2 linked regions of the Saccharopolyspora erythraea NRRL 2338 genome follow. The protein of the gene in region 1 interacts with the protein of each later gene in a pairwise test. Links are inferred from orthologs where the notes say so. Each region holds a gene or a part of one and is shown in the gene's direction. Other genes may lie near its edges.

Region 1 (8,773 bases):
GGCGGGCGAACAGGTGCACGTCGGTCACCTTGGACGCCTTGAGGCCCTGGTAGACGTTGTCCGGGATCTCGGTGCGCAGCAGGTCGTCGGCCTGCTTGGCCAGCACCCGCGCCACGTCCAGCGCGACGTTGCCCGCGCCGACCACCGCGACCTGCTCGGCCTCCAGGGTCCAGTCGCGCGGCGCTTCGGGGTAGCCGTCGTACCAGTACACGAACTCCGCGGCGCCGTGGCTCTGCGGCAGGTCGGCGCCGGGGATGTCGAGCTCGCGGTCCTTGTCGGCGCCGGTGGAGAAGATCACCGCGTCGTAGTGGCGCCGCAGGTCGTCCAGCTTGACGTCCACGCCGTAGTCGACGTTGCCCAGGAAGCGGATCTCCGGCTTCTCCATCACCCGGTGCAGGGCGTTGACGATGCCCTTGATGCGCGGGTGGTCGGGCGCGACGCCGTAGCGGATCAGCCCGTAGGGCGCGGGCATCCGGTCCAGCAGGTCGATGTCCACCGGGGTCTCGGACTTGGTCAGGATGTCGGCGGCGTAGACGCCGGCGGGCCCTGCCCCGACGATGGCCACTCGCAGTGCGCGGGTCATCTGATCTTCCTCCTGCTTCCCCAGCCCTCGCATGGCCGCGGATCGAACGCTCTGCCGGCCCGTCGTTGAGCCGTGGTCTGACACTGGATCACTTCCATGTTAGGCATGCCTTACCAGCGATCCCGACATGCGGACGGTGACAATGCTCATAGCCGCCCCTCGGGCGGGGAGACGCGGAAGTGTCGGCGAGATCGTAAGCACATTCGGTACGTGACCGACTTCGGGCTGTGACACTAGGATGCGGATGATCATCCACCCGATGTGCTGACAACCGGGTAGTGCGATGGGTGATCGCCGGCCCGGGATACCGCCGAACGAGGGGATCCAGCGATGGAGTCGCGGCCGAACTGGCTGCCCAAGGGCGTCGACCTGGAAGTGCCCAGCGCCGCCCGCTGCTACGACTACTATTTGGGAGGAGCGCACAACTTCGCGGTGGACCGCGAGCTCGCCCGCAACGTCGAGGCGGCGGTGCCCAACGTCCGCGACCTCGCCCAGAACAACCGGGCCTTCCTGCGCCGGGTGGTGCGCTACCTGCTCGACAAGGGCGTGCGGCAGTTCCTCGACATCGGCTCGGGCATCCCGACCGCGGGCAACGTCCACGAGATCGCCCAGCAGGTCGACCCCGGCGCGCGCGTGGTCTACGTCGACAACGAACCCGTCGCCGTCGCCCACGCCGAGACCATCCTGGACGGCAACGACAACGCCGAGGTCGTGCACGCCGACGTGGCCGACGTCCCCGGCGTGCTGGACTCGCCGCAGGTGCGGCGGCTGCTCGACTTCGACCAGCCGGTGGGCGTGCTGATGATCGCGCTGCTGCACTTCGTGCCGGACTCCAAGCGCCCGCAGGAGATCATCGGCGCCTACCACGACCGGATGGCACCGGGCAGCTACCTCGGCGTGTCGCACGCGACCTGCGACCACCACCCCGAGAGTCTGCGAAGCATCATCGACCTGTACAAGAACAGCAGCAATCCCGTGGTCTCCCGCACCCGTCAGGAGGTGGTCGATCTGATGTCGCGGTTCGAACTCGTCGAACCCGGCGTGGTGTACGTGCCTTCCTGGCACCCCGACACCGACGAGGACGTGTGGGAGGAGCCGGAGCGGTCGATCGTCTACGGGGTCCTGGGGCGAAAGATCTAGATGCGGCCTGCCGGGATGTCCGGACCGCACCGCGCCGAGCTGGCCAAGCGGTGGACCCGGGAGATCATCAACACCAGCTACGTGCCGATGGCGCGCCAGGACCTGGAGGCGTTCCTGGCCGACCGGCTCGACGAGCTGGCCACCGCCATGACCGGCGGTGACGCCTCCGCCGACCTCGCGGCAGGCGTCGGCGAGCGGATGGTCGGGATCCACCTGACCAACACCACCGCCGTCGCCCGCACGCTGCGCCTGCTGGCCGCCGAGCTCCCGCGCCTGGTGGCCGAGGCCGAGCCGGGCCGCATCAACGCGGTCCTCGGCGCGCTGGGCGCGGGGTACGCGCGGCGGCTGCGCGAGCGGACGCTGGCCGAGCAGGAGGTCATCAAGCAGGCGGTGCTGCGCGCCAGGGACGCCGCCGAGGAGGCGCTGCGCGCCAGCGAGGCCAGGTCGCGGGCGGTGTTCGTCTCCTCCGCGCTGGGCATCGCCATCGCCGGGCTCGACGGCACCATCGACGAGGTCAACCCGTCGATGGAGCAGATCTTCGACGGCGTCGGCACGCAGTTGGTCGGCGGCACGCTGTTCGACCTCGTCGACGAGGACTGGCTGGCCGACCTGCGCACCGCGGACGCCGAGCTGGCCGCCGGCGAGACCGAGCGCTTCCAGCGCGACCTGCGCTACACCCGCCCCGACGGCGCGCACATCTGGACCCAGCTCTCGGCGTCGCTGGTCCGAGACGCCCGCGGCGAGCCCGGCTACCAGATCCTGCTCTACGAGGACATCACCGAGCGGCACATGCTGCAGGAGCAGTTCCGCAGGCAGGCCACCCACGACCCGCTGACCGGGCTGGCCAACCGCACGCTGCTCAAGACCCGGCTGGACTCCGCGCTCGAACAGACCTACCCGGGCAGGCGGGTCGGGCTGTGCTACTTCGACCTCGACGGCTTCAAGGCGGTCAACGACAGCCTCGGCCACCCCATCGGCGACGACCTGCTGCGCGCCATCGCCCACCGCATCCAGACCGTCACCGGGCAGGAGGGCATGCTGACCGCCCGGATGGGCGGCGACGAGTTCGTCGTGCTCACCCCGGACTCTCAGGGCACCGCGGGCCAGCTCGAGCTGGTCGAGCGGATGCTCGCCGAGATCACCCGGCCCGTGCACATCGGCGGCCACGAGCTGACCGCCTCGGCCAGCGTCGGCGTTGTCGAGCGCGAGGTCGCCGGTACCAGTCCGGACGAGCTGCTGCGCGACGCCGACATCACGCTCTACCGGGCCAAGGCCGCCGGACGCGACCAGTGGACGCTGTTCGACCCCGAGCGCAACGCCGACGCCCGCATGCGCTTCAAGCTCTCCGCGGCCATGCCCGCCGCGTTGCAGCAGAACGACCTGTTCGTCGAGTACGAGCCGATCGTGTGGCTGGAGACCGGCGCGGTGGTCGGCGTCGACGCCCGGCTGCGCTGGGACCACGCCGAGCTCGGCGAGCTCGGCGAGGAGATCTTCGTGGGGCTCGCCGAGGAGACCGGGATGATCGCCCGGCTGGGCAGCTGGATGCTGGAGCGGGTGTGCGAGCACGCGCTGGCGTGGGTGCGGCGGTTCGGCCAGGCGGCCCCGGTCGCCGGGGTCAACCTCTCCGAGCGGCACTTCCGCGACCCCGAGCTCGTCGGCGACCTGCAGCGCATCCTGCGCACCTCCGGGCTGCCGCCGCGCCACCTGGCGCTGGGCGTGCCCGAGTCGGCGCTGTTCGACCACGGCGGTGACCCGCTCGACGCGCTCGAGATCCTCGCCGAAATGGGCGTGCGGCCGGCCATCTACGACTTCGGCCGCGACCACGCCCTCGTCCCGCGGCTGCGCCCGCTGCCGCTGAATGCGGTCCAGATCACCGGCGAGTACCTGGACAGCTTCGCCGAACCCGGCGGGCCCGACCCGCTCGACGAGCACCTGGTGTTCAGCCTGGTGGAGTCGGCCAGGCTGCTTCGGCTGCCGGTGGTGGCGCGCGGCGTGCACACCGACGAGCAGGCCAAGCGGCTCCAGCGGCTGGGCGTGCGCGGCGTGCAGGGCCCCTACACCGGCGGCCCCGCCTCGGCCGGTGAGATCGCCGGGATGATCGGCCGCTGACCGGAGCTGGCGCGAACGCGCTGGCGACCGGCCGATAGCATCGATGTGCGAAGCGTGTCCGCCGTGCCGGGGTCGCCGGCCCCAGTACCCAGGAACCAGTCATTTGGGAGTAACCGTGTCCGTTCAGCCTTCTGCCGCCCAGCAAGCTCCCCGGGTGAAGGTTCCGGCGGGCACAACTGCCGGTGAGGCGGTGCTCGAGGCGGGGCTGCCGTCGAAGGGGGCCGACGCCGTCGTCGTGGTCCGCGACCACGAGGGCGCGCTGCGCGACCTGTCCTGGGCCCCGGAGTCCGACGTCGAGGTGGAGGCCGTCGCGGCCTGCACCGAGGAGGGCCGCAGCGTCATCCGGCACTCCGCCGCGCACGTGCTGGCCCAGGCCGTCCAGCAGCTGCACGCCGAGGCCAAGCTGGGCATCGGCCCGCCGGTCCGCGACGGGTTCTACTACGACTTCGACGTCGAGCACCCGTTCACCCCGGAGGACCTGCAGGCGCTGGAGAAGCGCATGAAGCAGATCATCAAGTCCGGGCAGAAGTTCTCCCGCCGCAGGCTGGACTCCGTGGAGGCCGCCCGCGAGGAGCTGGCGGGCGAGCCCTACAAGCTGGAGCTGGTCGACCTCAAGTCCGGCAGCGACGAGGTCGACACCAGCGAGGTCATGGAGGTCGGCGGCGGCGATCTGACCGTCTACGACAACGTCGACCGCCACGGCGAGGTCGTCTGGGGCGACCTGTGCCGGGGCCCGCACGTGCCGCACACCCGCTACATCCCGGCGTTCAAGCTGATGCGGGTGGCCGCCGCCTACTGGCGCGGCGACCAGAGCAACCAGCAGCTCCAGCGCGTCTACGGCACCGCGTGGGAGTCCAAGGAGAAGCTCGACGAGCACCTCGAGCTGCTGGCCGAGGCCGAGCGCCGCGACCACCGCCGCCTCGGCTCGGAGCTGGACCTGTTCTCCTTCCCCGACGAGATCGGCTCCGGGCTGCCGGTGTTCCACCCCAAGGGCGGGATCATCCGCAAGGAGATGGAGGACTACTCGCGGCGGCGGCACGAGCAGGCCGGCTACGAGTTCGTCTACAGCCCGCACATCACCAAGGACGCGCTGTTCAAGACCTCCGGCCACCTGAGCTGGTACAAGGACGGCATGTTCCCGGCGATGCACCTCGACGAGGAGCGCGACGAGGACGGCGAGGTCCGCAAGCCCGGGCAGGACTACTACCTCAAGCCGATGAACTGCCCGTTCCACAACCTGATCTACCGCTCCCGCGGGCGCTCCTACCGCGAGCTGCCGCTGCGGCTGTTCGAGTTCGGCTCGGTCTACCGCTACGAGAAGTCCGGCGTGGTGCACGGCCTGACCCGCGTGCGCGGCATGACGCAGGACGACGCGCACATCTACTGCACCCCGGAACAGCTGCAGGACGAGCTGAAGTCGCTGCTGAACTTCGTGCTCAACCTGCTGCGCGACTTCGGCCTGGACGACTTCTACCTCGAGCTGTCCACCCGCAACGAGGAGAAGTACGTCGGCGACGACGAGAGCTGGCGGGTGGCCACCGAGGCGCTGCGCGAGGCGGCCGAGTCCTCCGGCCTGGAGCTGGTGCCCGACCCGGGCGGCGCGGCCTTCTACGGCCCGAAGATCTCGGTGCAGGCCAAGGACGCGCTGGGCCGCACCTGGCAGATGTCGACCATCCAGGTCGACTACCACCTGCCGGACCGCTTCGAGCTGGAGTACACCTCCTCCGACGGCTCCCGGCAGCGGCCGATCAAGATTCACCGGGCGCTGTTCGGCTCCATCGAGCGGTTCTTCGGCGTGCTGACCGAGCACTACGCGGGTGCGTTCCCGGCGTGGCTGGCGCCGGTGCAGGTGGTCGGCATCCCGATCGCCGACGAGCACCTGGACCACCTGGACCGGGTGGCCAAGGCGTTGCGCGCCAAGGGGATCCGCGTCGAGGTCGACGCCAGCGACGACCGGATGCAGAAGAAGATCCGCAACCACACCACGCAGAAGGTGCCGTTCCTGCTGCTGGCGGGCGGCAAGGACGTCGAGGCCGACGCGGTCTCGTTCCGCTTCCGCGACGGCACCCAGATCAACGGGGTGCCGGTGGACACCGCGGTCGCGGCGCTGGCCCACTGGGTCGAGCGCCGGGAGAACTCCTCGCCGACCGCGGAGACCTTCCAGGCGGAGCTGGCGTGAACGGTCGGCCCGGCCCGGAGGACGTGGAACTGGTCGAGCAGCCGGGTCTCGGCGTTCCGGACGCGCTCCAGCGGCTTTGGACCCCGCACCGGATGGCCTACATCCAGGGCGAGAACAAGCCGGAGAGCGACGAGAGCGACGGCTGCCCGTTCTGCAGGCTGCTCGAATCCGGGCTGCCCGACGACGAGACGCTGATCGTCGCGCGTGACGACGTCGTGTTCGCGATCCTCAACCTGTACCCGTACAACCCGGGGCACCTGATGGTCCTGCCGTACCGGCACGTCGCCGACTACACGGACCTGACGGCCGAGGAGACCGTCGCGGTCGCCGAGTACACCCAGCGCGCCATGCGGGTGATCCGCCGGGTCTCGGCTCCGCACGGGTTCAACATCGGGCTGAACCAGGGGCCGGTCGCCGGCGCGGGCATCGCCGCGCACCTGCACCAGCACGTCGTGCCGCGCTGGGGCGGCGACTCGAACTTCATGCCGGTCATCGGCCACACCAAGGTGCTGCCGCAGCTGCTGGGCGAGACCCGCAAGCTGCTCGCCGACGCCTGGCGCGAGCTCGGCTGAGGCCGGCCCGAAGGCCGGCTGTCACGCCTCGGCGAGCTGTCTCGTCAGGACGGTGTGACCGATGAGTTCAAGCGCGGCAAGCGTGTTCTGGTGACCGGTGCGACCGGCGTGCTGGGGAGTGCCCTGACCCCTCGGCTGGTCGAGGCGGGCTTCGAGGTGCGTGCGGCGAGCCGCGGGGCGCGGCAGGCGCGGGGGCCGGTCGAGTGGGTGGTCGCCGACATCGCCACCGGTGCCGGGCTCGACGGGGCCCTCGCCGGGGTGGACACCGTCCTGCACCTCGCGGCGGCTCCCTACCGGGGCCGCTACACCCGGCAGGTGGACCTGGAAGGAACCCGGCGGCTCGCGGATGCCGCCGCCCGCGCCGGTGTCGAGCACCTGGTCTACCCGTCGATCGTGGGCATCGACCACGTGCCCTGGGGCTACTTCAGGACCAAGGTCGCCGCGGAGGAGGCGCTCGCCGCGAGCGCGGTGCCGTGGTCGATCGTGCGGATCACCCAGTTCCACGACTTCGTGGACCGGGCGTTCACCGCGATGGCCCGGCTGGGCGTCCTGGTCGCAGACCGCGGTGTCCCCGTCCAGCCGGTCGACCCGCGGGACGCGGCCGACCGGCTCGTCGAGCAGGCGGGACGGGCCGCGTCCCGCGCCGTGGAGGTTTTCGGCGGCCCGCAGGTGCTGTCGTTCGACGAGGCGGCCCGGTGCTGGCTGGAGGGGGGCGGCCGGCGCCGTCCGGTCCTGCCGCTGCGCATCCCCGGCGAGCTGGGCCGGGCGTTCCGGGCGGGACACCTGACCACCGGGCCGGGTGGCCGGACCACTTGGAGGGAATTCCTGCACGAGAACCGCGGTTGACCGCCCGCCTTCGGCGTGCGCGGTGATCAGGACGGCTACTCTGCACGGAGTAGGCGGCAACCACGGTGCACAGGCGGTTAGAGCTTCCGGCAATGCTGAACATCTTCGCGCGAGCCTCGCTGTCGCGGCTGACCGATCCGGTCGGCACGGCCATGGTCCGGCTCGGCCTCACCCCGAACGCGGTGACCGTGACCGGCGCGGTCGCCGCGTCGGCCTCCGCGCTGTGGTTCTTCCCCCGCGGCGAGCTGTTCGTCGGTAGCGCCGTGGTCACGGTGTTCCTGCTGTTCGACGTCCTCGACGGGGCGATGGCCCGCGCGGGCGGCAAGGCGTCGAGCTTCGGCGGGGTGCTCGACGCCAGCTGCGACCGCATCGTCGACGGCGCGCTGTTCGCCGCGCTGGTGTGGTGGGCCCTGGTGGTCGACGGCAACACCACCCGCGGCGCGGCGCTGCTGATCTGCCTGGTGGGCGCGCAGGTGATCTCCTACGTCAAGGCGCGCGCGGAGGCCAACGGGCTGCACGCCGACGGGGGGCTGGCCGAGCGGGCGGAGCGGTTCATCGTGGTGCTGGTCGGCACCGGGCTGCACGGCCTCGGCGTGCCCGTCGTCCTCGACGTCGCGCTGTGGCTGCTGGTGGCACTGTCGCTGGCCACGATCGCGCAGCGCCTGCACGCGGTGCACGTCAGCGCCGAGCAGCGGCCGTGAGGACGGCTCCGGACGCCGGTCGCCGACGCCCGGAGCGGGGGCCTCACTTCTTGCCCGCCAGGGCCTCCGGCATCTGGTCGTAGCGCTCGAACTGCCTGGTGAACCGGGCGCTGCCGGAGCTCAGCGACCGCACGTTGATGGCGTAGCGGGTGAGCTCGCTGGCGGGCACGTGGGCCCGCACGACCGTCCACCCGGCGTCCTCCGGCTCGGTCCCGACGACCTTGCCCCGGCGTCCCGACAGGTCGCCCAGCACCGCCCCGAGGTGCTCGTCGGGGATGTGCACCTCGATCTCGTCCAGCGGTTCGAGGGTGACCAGCCCGGCCTGCTCGGCCGCGGCCTTGAGCGCGAGCGCGCCCGCGGTCTGGAACGCCGCGTCGGAGGAGTCGACGCTGTGGGCCTTGCCGTCGACCAGCGTGATCCGCAGGTCCACCAGCGGCTGGCCCTCCTCGATGCCCCTCTCGATCTGGTGGCGTACGCCCTTCTCCACGCTCGGGATGAACTGGCGCGGGATCGCCCCGCCGACCACCTTGTCCACGAACTCCACGCCGGACCCGCGCGGCAGCGGCTCCACCTCGATGTCGCACACCGCGTACTGGCCGTGCCCGCCGGACTGCTTGACGTGGCGGCCGTGGCCCTTGGCCGA
Region 2 (8,553 bases), 5.5 Mb from region 1 along the record:
CCGGGGACTTCAACCCGATCCACTGGAACGAGCGCTTCGCCACCGAGGTCGGGCTGCCGGACGTGATCGCGCACGGCATGCTCACCATGGCGCTGGCGGGCCGGCTGGTCACCGAGTGGACCGGCGACCCGGGCGCGATCGCCAACTACAGCGTCCGCTTCACCCGCCCGGTCGTCGTGCCCGACGACGGCGAGGGCGCGCTGGTCGAGCTGTCCGGCAAGGTCGCGGCCAAGAACGACGACGGCACGGTGAAGGTCAGCATCACGGCCCGCAGCGCGGGCCAGGGCGTCCTGGGCGGCGCCAGCGCGGTGGTCCGCCTGGCGCAGGACTGAGACCCGGCAGCGCCCGTCCTGGCGGCGCCGTGGCCGGGTCGCCGCACCGAGGCCGGAAACGGCCGTGGGCCGCCCGGGAAGTCCGGACGGCCCACGGTTCTCGCGGTTCGTGATTCCCTACTTCGCCTCGCGCAGCAGGTCGCCCATCCGGCGGACGCCCTCGGCCAGGTCGTCGTCGCCCAGCGCGTAGGACAGCCGGAAGTAGCCGGGCGTGCCGAACGCCTCACCGGGCACGACCGCCACCTCGGCGTGCTCCAGCACCAGCGCGGCCAGCTCCACGCTGGTCTGCGGACGCGAGCCCCGGATCTCCCTGCCCAGCAGCTCCTTCACCGACGGGTACGCGTAGAAGGCGCCCTGCGGCTCCGGGCAGCTCACTCCCGGGATCGCCGACAGCAGCTCCACGATCTTGCGCCGCCGCCGGTCGAACGCCTCCCGCATCGCATCGACCGCGTCGAGCGAGCCGCTGACGGCCTCCAGGGCCGCCCGCTGCGAGACGTTGGAGACGTTCGACGACAGGTGCGACTGCAGGTTCGTCGCGGCCTTGATGACGTCGGCCGGGCCGATCATCCAGCCGACCCGCCATCCGGTCATCGCGTAGGTCTTGGCGACCCCGTTGAGCACGACGCAGGTGTCGGCGAGCTCGGGCACCACCGCGGGCATCGAGACGTGCTCGGCGCCGCCGTAGACCAGGTGCTCGTAGATCTCGTCGGTGATCACCCAGATCCCGTGCTCGACGGCCCAGCGGCCGATCGCCTCGACCTGCTCCGGTGGGTAGACCGCGCCGGTCGGGTTCGAGGGCGAGTTGAACAGCAGGACCTTCGTGCGCGGCGTGCGGGCGGCCTCCAGCTGCTCGACGCTCGCCAGGTAGCCGGTCGACTCGTCGGTGCCCACGACCACCGGGACACCGCCGGCCAGCGCGATCGCCTCGGGGTAGGTCGTCCAGTACGGCGCGGGCAGCAGGACCTCGTCGCCCGGGTCCAGCAGCGCGGCGAACGACTGGTAGACGGCCTGCTTGCCGCCGTTGGTCACCAGGACCTGGCTCGGCTCGACCTCGTACTGGGAGTCGCGCTTGGTCTTGGCGGCGATCGCCTCGCGCAGCTCCGGCAGCCCGGAGGCCGGGCTGTAGCGGTGGTTGCGCGGGTCGGCGCACGCCGCCGCGGCGACGTCCACGATCGGCTTCGGGGTGGGGAAGTCGGGCTCGCCGGCGCCGAAGCCGATCACCGGACGCCCGGCGGCCTTGAGCGCCTTGGCCTTGGCGTCGACGGCGAGGGTCGCCGACTCGGCGATCCCTCCGACTCGCGCGGAGATCCGCGGCTTCCCGGTGTTGTTCTCGGACTGCGTCTCAGGTGCGGCCATAGCAGCATCCTTGCAGATGAGCTGTGGTGCGCGACACGGGTGCGGGAGCTCGGGGTATGGTGTGCCGGCGGCTCGGGGGAGCCCGGCTCCGATGATCTCGACACCCCGCGGGGGGTGCGGTTGGAGCTTGGTCGACTTCGTGCCGTACACTTTTGAACTTGGGATGCCACGGCACCTTCGAAACCCGCCGACCGGACCGGGTGGCGGGTCGGGTACCGGGCGTCCCGAACTGCGGTCGAGAACGCGGGCCGCAAAGGGGTGTAGCTCAATTGGCAGAGCAGCGGTCTCCAAAACCGCAGGTTGCAGGTTCAAGTCCTGTCACCCCTGCGTCGATGCGACGGTGAGCGGAGGATGGGCGTGAGCGAGGACCGCGAGCAGGAGCGGGACGGACAGCGCGAAGACGCTGCCCAACCGTCCAGCGCCGCGGCGCGGCGGGAACGCCGCGCCTCCGCCCGCTCGGCCGCCCGAAAGGGGCGGTCCGGGGAGTCGGCCGACGCCGGCTCCACGCGCACAACTGAGTCGAAGGGTCGGCCGACCCCCTCGCGGGACGGCCGGCAGGGTCGGGTTTCGCCGTTCCGGAAGATCGGACGCTTCCTGCGCGAGGTCGTCGCCGAACTGCGCAAGGTCATCTGGCCGACGCGCAAGGCGCTGGTGACCTACACGCTCGTCGTGCTGGTGTTCGTCAGCGTGATGGTGGCGTTCATCGCGGGCGTGGACATCCTCTTCGCCAAGGGCGTGGACTGGCTGTTCGGCGGCTGACCACTTCCGGCCGCGCACCGCGTGGGGCGGCGGATGCCATCGACCCGGCACGCAATGCACGAGAGGAAGCGAGACCGACTGTGACCTCCCACGAGGGTCAGGAACTCACCGGCCCCACCGATGAGCAGGCGCCAGCCGCCGATTCGACGGCTGACTCGGTCGACGCTGTCGAGACCACCGACGCCGGCGAAGCGGTCGCCGGCGAGCAGGCCGCCGAGGACAGCGCGGGCGAGGCCGCGGAGTCCGCTGACGAGCAGGCCGCCGACGACGAGTCCGGTGACGAGGCCGAGGCCGAGGAGACCGACGAGGAGGCCGAGGAGGCCGACCCGGTCGAGGAGCTGCGCGCCGCGCTGCGCCGCGCCCCCGGCGAGTGGTACGTCGTGCACTCCTACGCGGGCTACGAGAACAAGGTCAAGACCAACCTGGAGACCCGGGCCCAGACGCTCGACGTCGAGGACTACATCTTCCAGGTCGAGGTGCCGACCGAGGAAGTCACCGAGATCAAGAACGGGCAGCGCAAGCTGGTCCAGCGCAAGGTGCTCCCCGGCTACATCCTGGTCCGGATGGAGCTCAACGACGCTTCCTGGAGCGCGGTCCGCAACACCCCGGGTGTCACGGGCTTCATCGGTGCGACCTCGCACCCGTCGCCGCTGAGCATCGACGACGTGCTGAAGTTCCTCGCGCCGCGGGCCGAGAAGGAGGCCAAGCCGGAGGCGGGCAAGAAGGCGGCCGCGCCGGCCGCCGCCAAGCCCTCGGTGGAGGTCGACTTCGAGGTCGGCGAGTCCATCACCGTCATGGACGGGCCGTTCGCGACGCTGCCCGCGACGATCAGCGAGGTCAACGCCGACGCCCAGAAGCTCAAGGTGCTGGTGTCGATCTTCGGCCGGGAGACGCCGGTCGAGCTGTCGTTCAACCAGGTTTCCAAGATCTGACCGGCTCCCCGCGCGGGGAGCACGGCGGCCGTGGGAGGACCCGGGCAGGACCCTCCCGCGGGAGCCGACGTCGCCAAGTCGTGGGCCCCGTCGGCATCTCGGCTCAGTGGTTCGGGCCGATCAACCGGATAGAAGACCAAGGAAGCGAACATGCCGCCCAAGAAGAAGAAGCTCGCAGCGATCATCAAGCTGCAGATCTCGGCTGGCCAGGCCAACCCGGCCCCGCCGGTCGGTCCGGCGCTGGGTCAGCACGGCGTCAACATCATGGAGTTCTGCAAGGCCTACAACGCCGCCACGGAGAGCCAGCGCGGCGACGTGGTGCCGGTCGAGATCTCCGTTTTCGAAGACCGTTCCTTCGACTTCAAGCTGAAGACCCCGCCGGCCGCGAAGCTGCTGCTGAAGGCCGCCGGTGTGCAGAAGGGCAGCGGCGAGCCGCACAAGACCAAGGTCGGCAAGGTCTCGATGGACCAGATCCGCGAGATCGCCCAGACCAAGATGGTCGACCTCAACGCCAACGACCTGGACCAGGCCTCCAAGATCATCGCCGGCACCGCCCGGTCGATGGGCCTGACCGTCGAAGGCTGAGCACGCCCCTTCAGGGCTTTCAGCGTGGGAGGGCTCCAGCGCAGCCCGACCAACCACAACTGATCCATTGCGATAAGGACAGACATGGCTAAGCGCAGCAAGGCATATCAGCAGGCGGCCGAGCTGGTCGACAGGGCGCGGTTGTACGCGCCGCTGGAGGCCGCCGAGCTCGCCAAGAAGACCGCCAAGGTCAAGATGGACCCCACCGTCGAGGTCGCCATGCGGCTGGGCGTCGACCCCCGCAAGGCCGACCAGATGGTCCGCGGCACCGTGAACCTGCCGCACGGTACTGGCAAGACTGCCCGCGTCATCGTGTTCGCCGTTGGTGACAAGGCCGCCGAGGCCGAGGCCGCCGGGGCGGACGCGGTCGGTTCCGAAGACCTGATCGAGCGCATCCAGGGCGGCTGGCTCGATTTCGACGCGGCGATCGCCACCCCGGACCAGATGGCCAAGGTCGGCAAGATCGCCCGGGTGCTGGGCCCGCGCGGCCTGATGCCGAACCCGAAGACCGGCACCGTCACCCCGAACGTCACCAAGGCGGTCGCGGACATCAAGGGCGGTAAGATCAACTTCCGGGTCGACAAGCAGGCCAACCTGCACATCGTCATCGGCAAGGCCTCGTTCGACACCGACAAGCTGGTGGAGAACTACGCGGCCGCGCTCGACGAGATCCTGCGGGCCAAGCCGTCGACCTCGAAGGGCCGCTACCTGAAGAAGGTCACCTTCACCACGACGATGGGTCCGGGCATCCCGGTGGACCCGAACCGCACCCGGAACCTGCTCGAGCCCGCCCAGGTCTGAGCGGTTCCACAGCGACAGCGGAGGCGGGCCGTCCCGGAAGGGGCGGCCCGCCTCGTCGCATTTCAGGGGTCAGCGCCGGCACCGGTCGGGCTCGAGCTCGTAGCCCGAGATGATCCAGCCCCCGTCGCGCTGGCGGGTGAGGCCGAAGCTGCCGAGCTTGGGGCCCCCGGTGACCTGCATGAAGCAGCTGTACACCGACGCCTTGCCGTTGACCTCCTCGATCGCGTCCGGCCCGAAGCCGGGAGCCGCGTACGAGGCGGGCGCGGTGATCTGCTCGTGGAGCCGGTTCGCGGCGGTGTTGCAGTCCGGTGCTTGGTGCACGGTCGCGAAATAGCCCTTGGCCTGGTCGCTGAACAGGTCGCACACCTTGGACGGCGGGTTCTCCCGGAGGGAGTTGTAGACCGCGGACACGGCGTCGGCCGGATTCGTCGAGGTGATCGGGGAGGAGTTGGGCGGGGCACCGCCGGTGCCGGTGCGGGAGTCGTCGCGGCCGCCGCCGAAGAGGTCGGTGAGGACCACGCCGATGAGGTTGTAGGCCACGATGACGATGACGAGCAGGTAGATCAGGCGGCGGACGAGCTTGAAGCGCAGGGGCCACAGCAGGCGCCTGAACCACACCGTGCCGCGGTGGGCGGTGCTGGTCTCCGGCCACGCCGGGGGCCCGCCCTGCGGGGCGTCGGGCCACTGGACCGGTTGCGCGGGCGGCGCCTGCGCCGGCGCCGATGGCGGGGTGGGGACGGCGAGGTCGGCGCCACCCCCGAGGCCCTGCTGGGAGCGCTGCCATTCCTGGAACTTCTGGAACTCCAGGAACTGCTGGTACTGGCGGAACTGCTCGTCGTCGGACGGCGGGGCGGCGCCGGTGCTCGACGCGGGGCCGTCCTCGACGACCTCTGCGTCGACGACCTCCGGCGCCCGGCTCCGGTCGGGCAGGTGGTCTTCGGGGTCCTGCGGGCGGCGGTCGCCGTGCGACTCGTTCGGGTCGGCCACGCACCACATGATGCCGTGCCCGCCGCCCGTGGTCATCACAGGCGATCAACGGGCCAGGTGAGCGGGGGTCGTGCACGACCTCACGACGCGGTGCCGTATGCTGGTCGAGGTTCCACCCAAGACCGCTGGTCTTCTTCGCGCTCCGGCGTGGGGAACGAAGGTCCCGTGCGACACGGGCGGCCCGCGCAGGAGGACGAGGCAACATCAGTGCGCGCCCGCGCGCCCATGGTTTTTCACGCCCCGTGCTTGCTGCGCCGGGGCGTTTTGTCGTCTCAGGGCTTTTCGACAGGTGGATCGGTCCGGACGCCGTCGCTGGCGGCGGTCGCCCGGGCCTTCTGTAGTCGCGAAGCACTAGAGAGGAGGCGACATGGCGAAGCCCGACAAGGTCGACGCGGTCACCGAGATCGCGGAGCGGTTCAACACCTCGACCGCCGCGGTCGTGACCGAGTACCGCGGGCTGTCCATGGCGAAGCTGGTTCAGCTGCGCCGGGCCCTCGGTGAGGGCACGACCTACCGTGTCGCGAAGAACACGCTGGTCAAGCGTGCCGCGGAGCAGTCGGGTGTCGAGGGCCTGGACGAGCTGTTCGTCGGCCCGACCGCGATCGCCTTCATCGAGGGCGAGCCGGTGGACGCCGCGAAGGCGCTGAAGGAGTTCGCCAAGGACAACAAGGCGCTGGTGATCAAGGGCGGCTACATGGACGGCCGCCCGATCTCGGTCTCCGAGGTCGAGTCGATCGCCGACCTCGACTCCCGCGAGGTCACCCTCGGCAAGCTCGCCGGGGCCATGAAGGCCAAGATGAACCAGGCCGCCGCCCTGTTCGCCGCTCCGGCGACCAAGGCCGCGCGTCTGGCCGCCGCCCTTCAGGAGAAGAGGGAGGGCGGCGAGTCCGACGCCTCCTGAGTCCGTTGTGGACCCAGGTGAGCGCCGGGTGCCTCGGCCGCACCACCACCCAAGATCTGCTCGCGGGTGCGCGGGCACCGATGTGAAAGGAACGCCACCATGGCGAAGCTGAGCAACGAAGAGCTGTTGGACGTCTTCAAGGAGATGACCCTCCTGGAGCTGTCGAGCTTCCTCAAGGAGTTCGAGGAGACCTTCGACGTCACCGCCGCGGCCCCGGTCGCCGCCGCCGCCCCGGCCGCCGCCGGTGCCGCCGCCCCGGCCGCCGAGGAGCAGGACGAGTTCGACGTCGTCCTGGAGTCGGCCGGTGACAAGAAGATCCAGGTCATCAAGGTCGTCCGCGAGATCGTCTCCGGCCTGGGCCTGAAGGAGGCCAAGGAGCTGGTCGAGGGCGCCCCGAAGCCGATCCTGGAGAAGGTCGACAAGGAGAAGGCCAACGAGGCCAAGACCAAGCTGGAGGAGTCCGGCGCCAAGGTCTCCCTCAAGTGATTTCTCGCTGACGCAGCGTGAAAGGGCGGACACCCTCCGGTGTCCGCCCTTTTCGCGTTCTCGGAGCTTTTCCACGATGCGGACCCTGGCGCCGCTGACAAATCCGGGAAATGCCGGACCCGCCGGGACCGGACAAATCATCTATTGATCAAGCGGGTCTGGAATTGGAACCCAACTCGTGAGTAACCTGCGCGGGTCGCGCTCGTTGCACAGGTGTGATGCGAACGACCTTCGTTAAGCGCATCACGTATGCCAGGCTCCCCGTCCGGGGAGGGCGAAACGCCCGGCGACGACGAAGATGCGGAGGTGCTCATGGGCGTCGAGGTGGTCGTCGACGGACTCTCCAAGTCGTTCGGCTCCCAGACCATCTGGCGGGACGTGACGCTGACGCTTCCGGCCGGTGAGATCAGCGTCCTGCTGGGACCGTCGGGCACCGGCAAGTCGGTGTTCCTGAAATCGCTCGTCGGTTTGCTCAAGCCGGAGCAGGGCCGGGTCCTGATCAACGGCGTGGACGTCTGCGACTGCTCGGAGTCGCAGCTCTACGAGATCCGCAAGCTGTTCGGCGTGCTGTTCCAGGACGGTGCGCTGTTCGGCTCCATGAACCTCTTCGACAACATCGCGTTCCCGCTTCGCGAGCACACCCGCAAGTCCGAGTCCCAGGTCCGCGAGGTCGTTCTCGAGAAGATGGAGATGGTCGGGCTCCTCGGGGCGGAGGAGAAGCTGCCCGGCGAGATTTCCGGCGGTATGCGAAAGCGCGCCGGACTGGCCAGGGCGCTGGTGCTCGACCCGGAGATCATCCTGTTCGACGAGCCCGACTCCGGTCTGGACCCGGTGCGCACCGCGTACCTGAACCAGCTCATCGTCGACCTCAACGCCCAGATCGACGCGACGTTCCTGATCGTCACCCACGACATCGGCACCGCGCGGACCGTTCCGGACAACATCGGCATGCTGTTCCGCCGCAACCTCGTCATGTACGGCCCGCGGGAGGTGCTGCTGACCTCGACCGAGCCGGTCGTCGAGCAGTTCCTCAACGGCCGCAGGCAGGGCCCGATCGGCATGAGCGAGGAGAAGGACGCCGGGCAGATGGCCGCCGAGCTGGCGGAGCTGCGCGGCGCCGACAAGGGCGTGCCGCACATCATCCCGCAGCTGGAGGTCTCGCCCGGCCTGCCGGAGCGCTCGGCGGTGCGCCGCAGGCAGGCGCGGGTGATGCGCGACATCGGCAAGCTGGCCCCGGCCGCGCAGCAGGAGATCATGAAGACGATCCACCCGCAGGACATCGCGCGCACCGAGTCGATGCACGGCTCGCTCACCGACACCGATGCCGCCCAGGTCCCGAGGAAGGCACCGCTGCCGCACCGCAAGCCGTCGCCGCGTCCGCGCGTGCAGGAGCACGTTCCGGCGGGCGGCGAGC

What was found.
Region 2: the proteins of thrS (region 1) and rplA interact in binary tests that used the Escherichia coli proteins (3 or more experiments, as listed by UniProt). The link is inferred for Saccharopolyspora erythraea NRRL 2338 from one-to-one orthologs.

The regions. Positions count from the first base shown.
Region 1 is NC_009142.1:2,185,474-2,194,246, forward strand. Bases 3,529-6,498 are described here. They hold thrS (threonine--tRNA ligase), read left to right. Parts: upstream 3,529-3,986; coding sequence 3,987-6,011; downstream 6,012-6,498. Other genes in these bases: SACE_RS09815 (putative bifunctional diguanylate cyclase/phosphodiesterase), read left to right, coding at 3,529-3,832; SACE_RS09825 (HIT family protein), read left to right, coding at 6,008-6,498. Also shown: SACE_RS09805 (FAD-dependent oxidoreductase), read right to left, coding at 1-583; SACE_RS09810 (SAM-dependent methyltransferase), read left to right, coding at 914-1,723; more of SACE_RS09815, read left to right, coding at 1,739-3,528; more of SACE_RS09825, read left to right, coding at 6,499-6,583; SACE_RS09830 (SDR family oxidoreductase), read left to right, coding at 6,638-7,429; pgsA (phosphatidylinositol phosphate synthase), read left to right, coding at 7,522-8,130; SACE_RS09840 (elongation factor G-like protein EF-G2), read right to left, coding at 8,174-8,773. UniProt on the Escherichia coli protein: Catalyzes the attachment of threonine to tRNA(Thr) in a two-step reaction: L-threonine is first activated by ATP to form Thr-AMP and then transferred to the acceptor end of tRNA(Thr). The rate-limiting step is amino acid activation in the presence of tRNA.
Region 2 is NC_009142.1:7,681,290-7,689,842, reverse strand. The notes cover bases 3,157-5,906. They hold rplA (50S ribosomal protein L1), read left to right. Parts: upstream 3,157-4,048; coding sequence 4,049-4,765; downstream 4,766-5,906. Other genes in these bases: SACE_RS33090 (hypothetical protein), read right to left, coding at 4,835-5,761; rplK (50S ribosomal protein L11), read left to right, coding at 3,530-3,964; nusG (transcription termination/antitermination protein NusG), read left to right, coding at 3,157-3,379. Outside these bases: SACE_RS33125 (MaoC family dehydratase), read left to right, coding at 1-332; SACE_RS33120 (pyridoxal phosphate-dependent aminotransferase), read right to left, coding at 450-1,688; preprotein translocase subunit SecE, read left to right, coding at 2,046-2,447; more of nusG, read left to right, coding at 2,528-3,156; rplJ (50S ribosomal protein L10), read left to right, coding at 6,120-6,653; rplL (50S ribosomal protein L7/L12), read left to right, coding at 6,753-7,139; SACE_RS33075 (ABC transporter ATP-binding protein), read left to right, coding at 7,452-8,553. UniProt on the Escherichia coli protein: One of the primary rRNA binding proteins, it binds very close to the 3'-end of the 23S rRNA. Forms part of the L1 stalk. It is often not seen in high-resolution crystal structures, but can be seen in cryo_EM and 3D reconstruction models.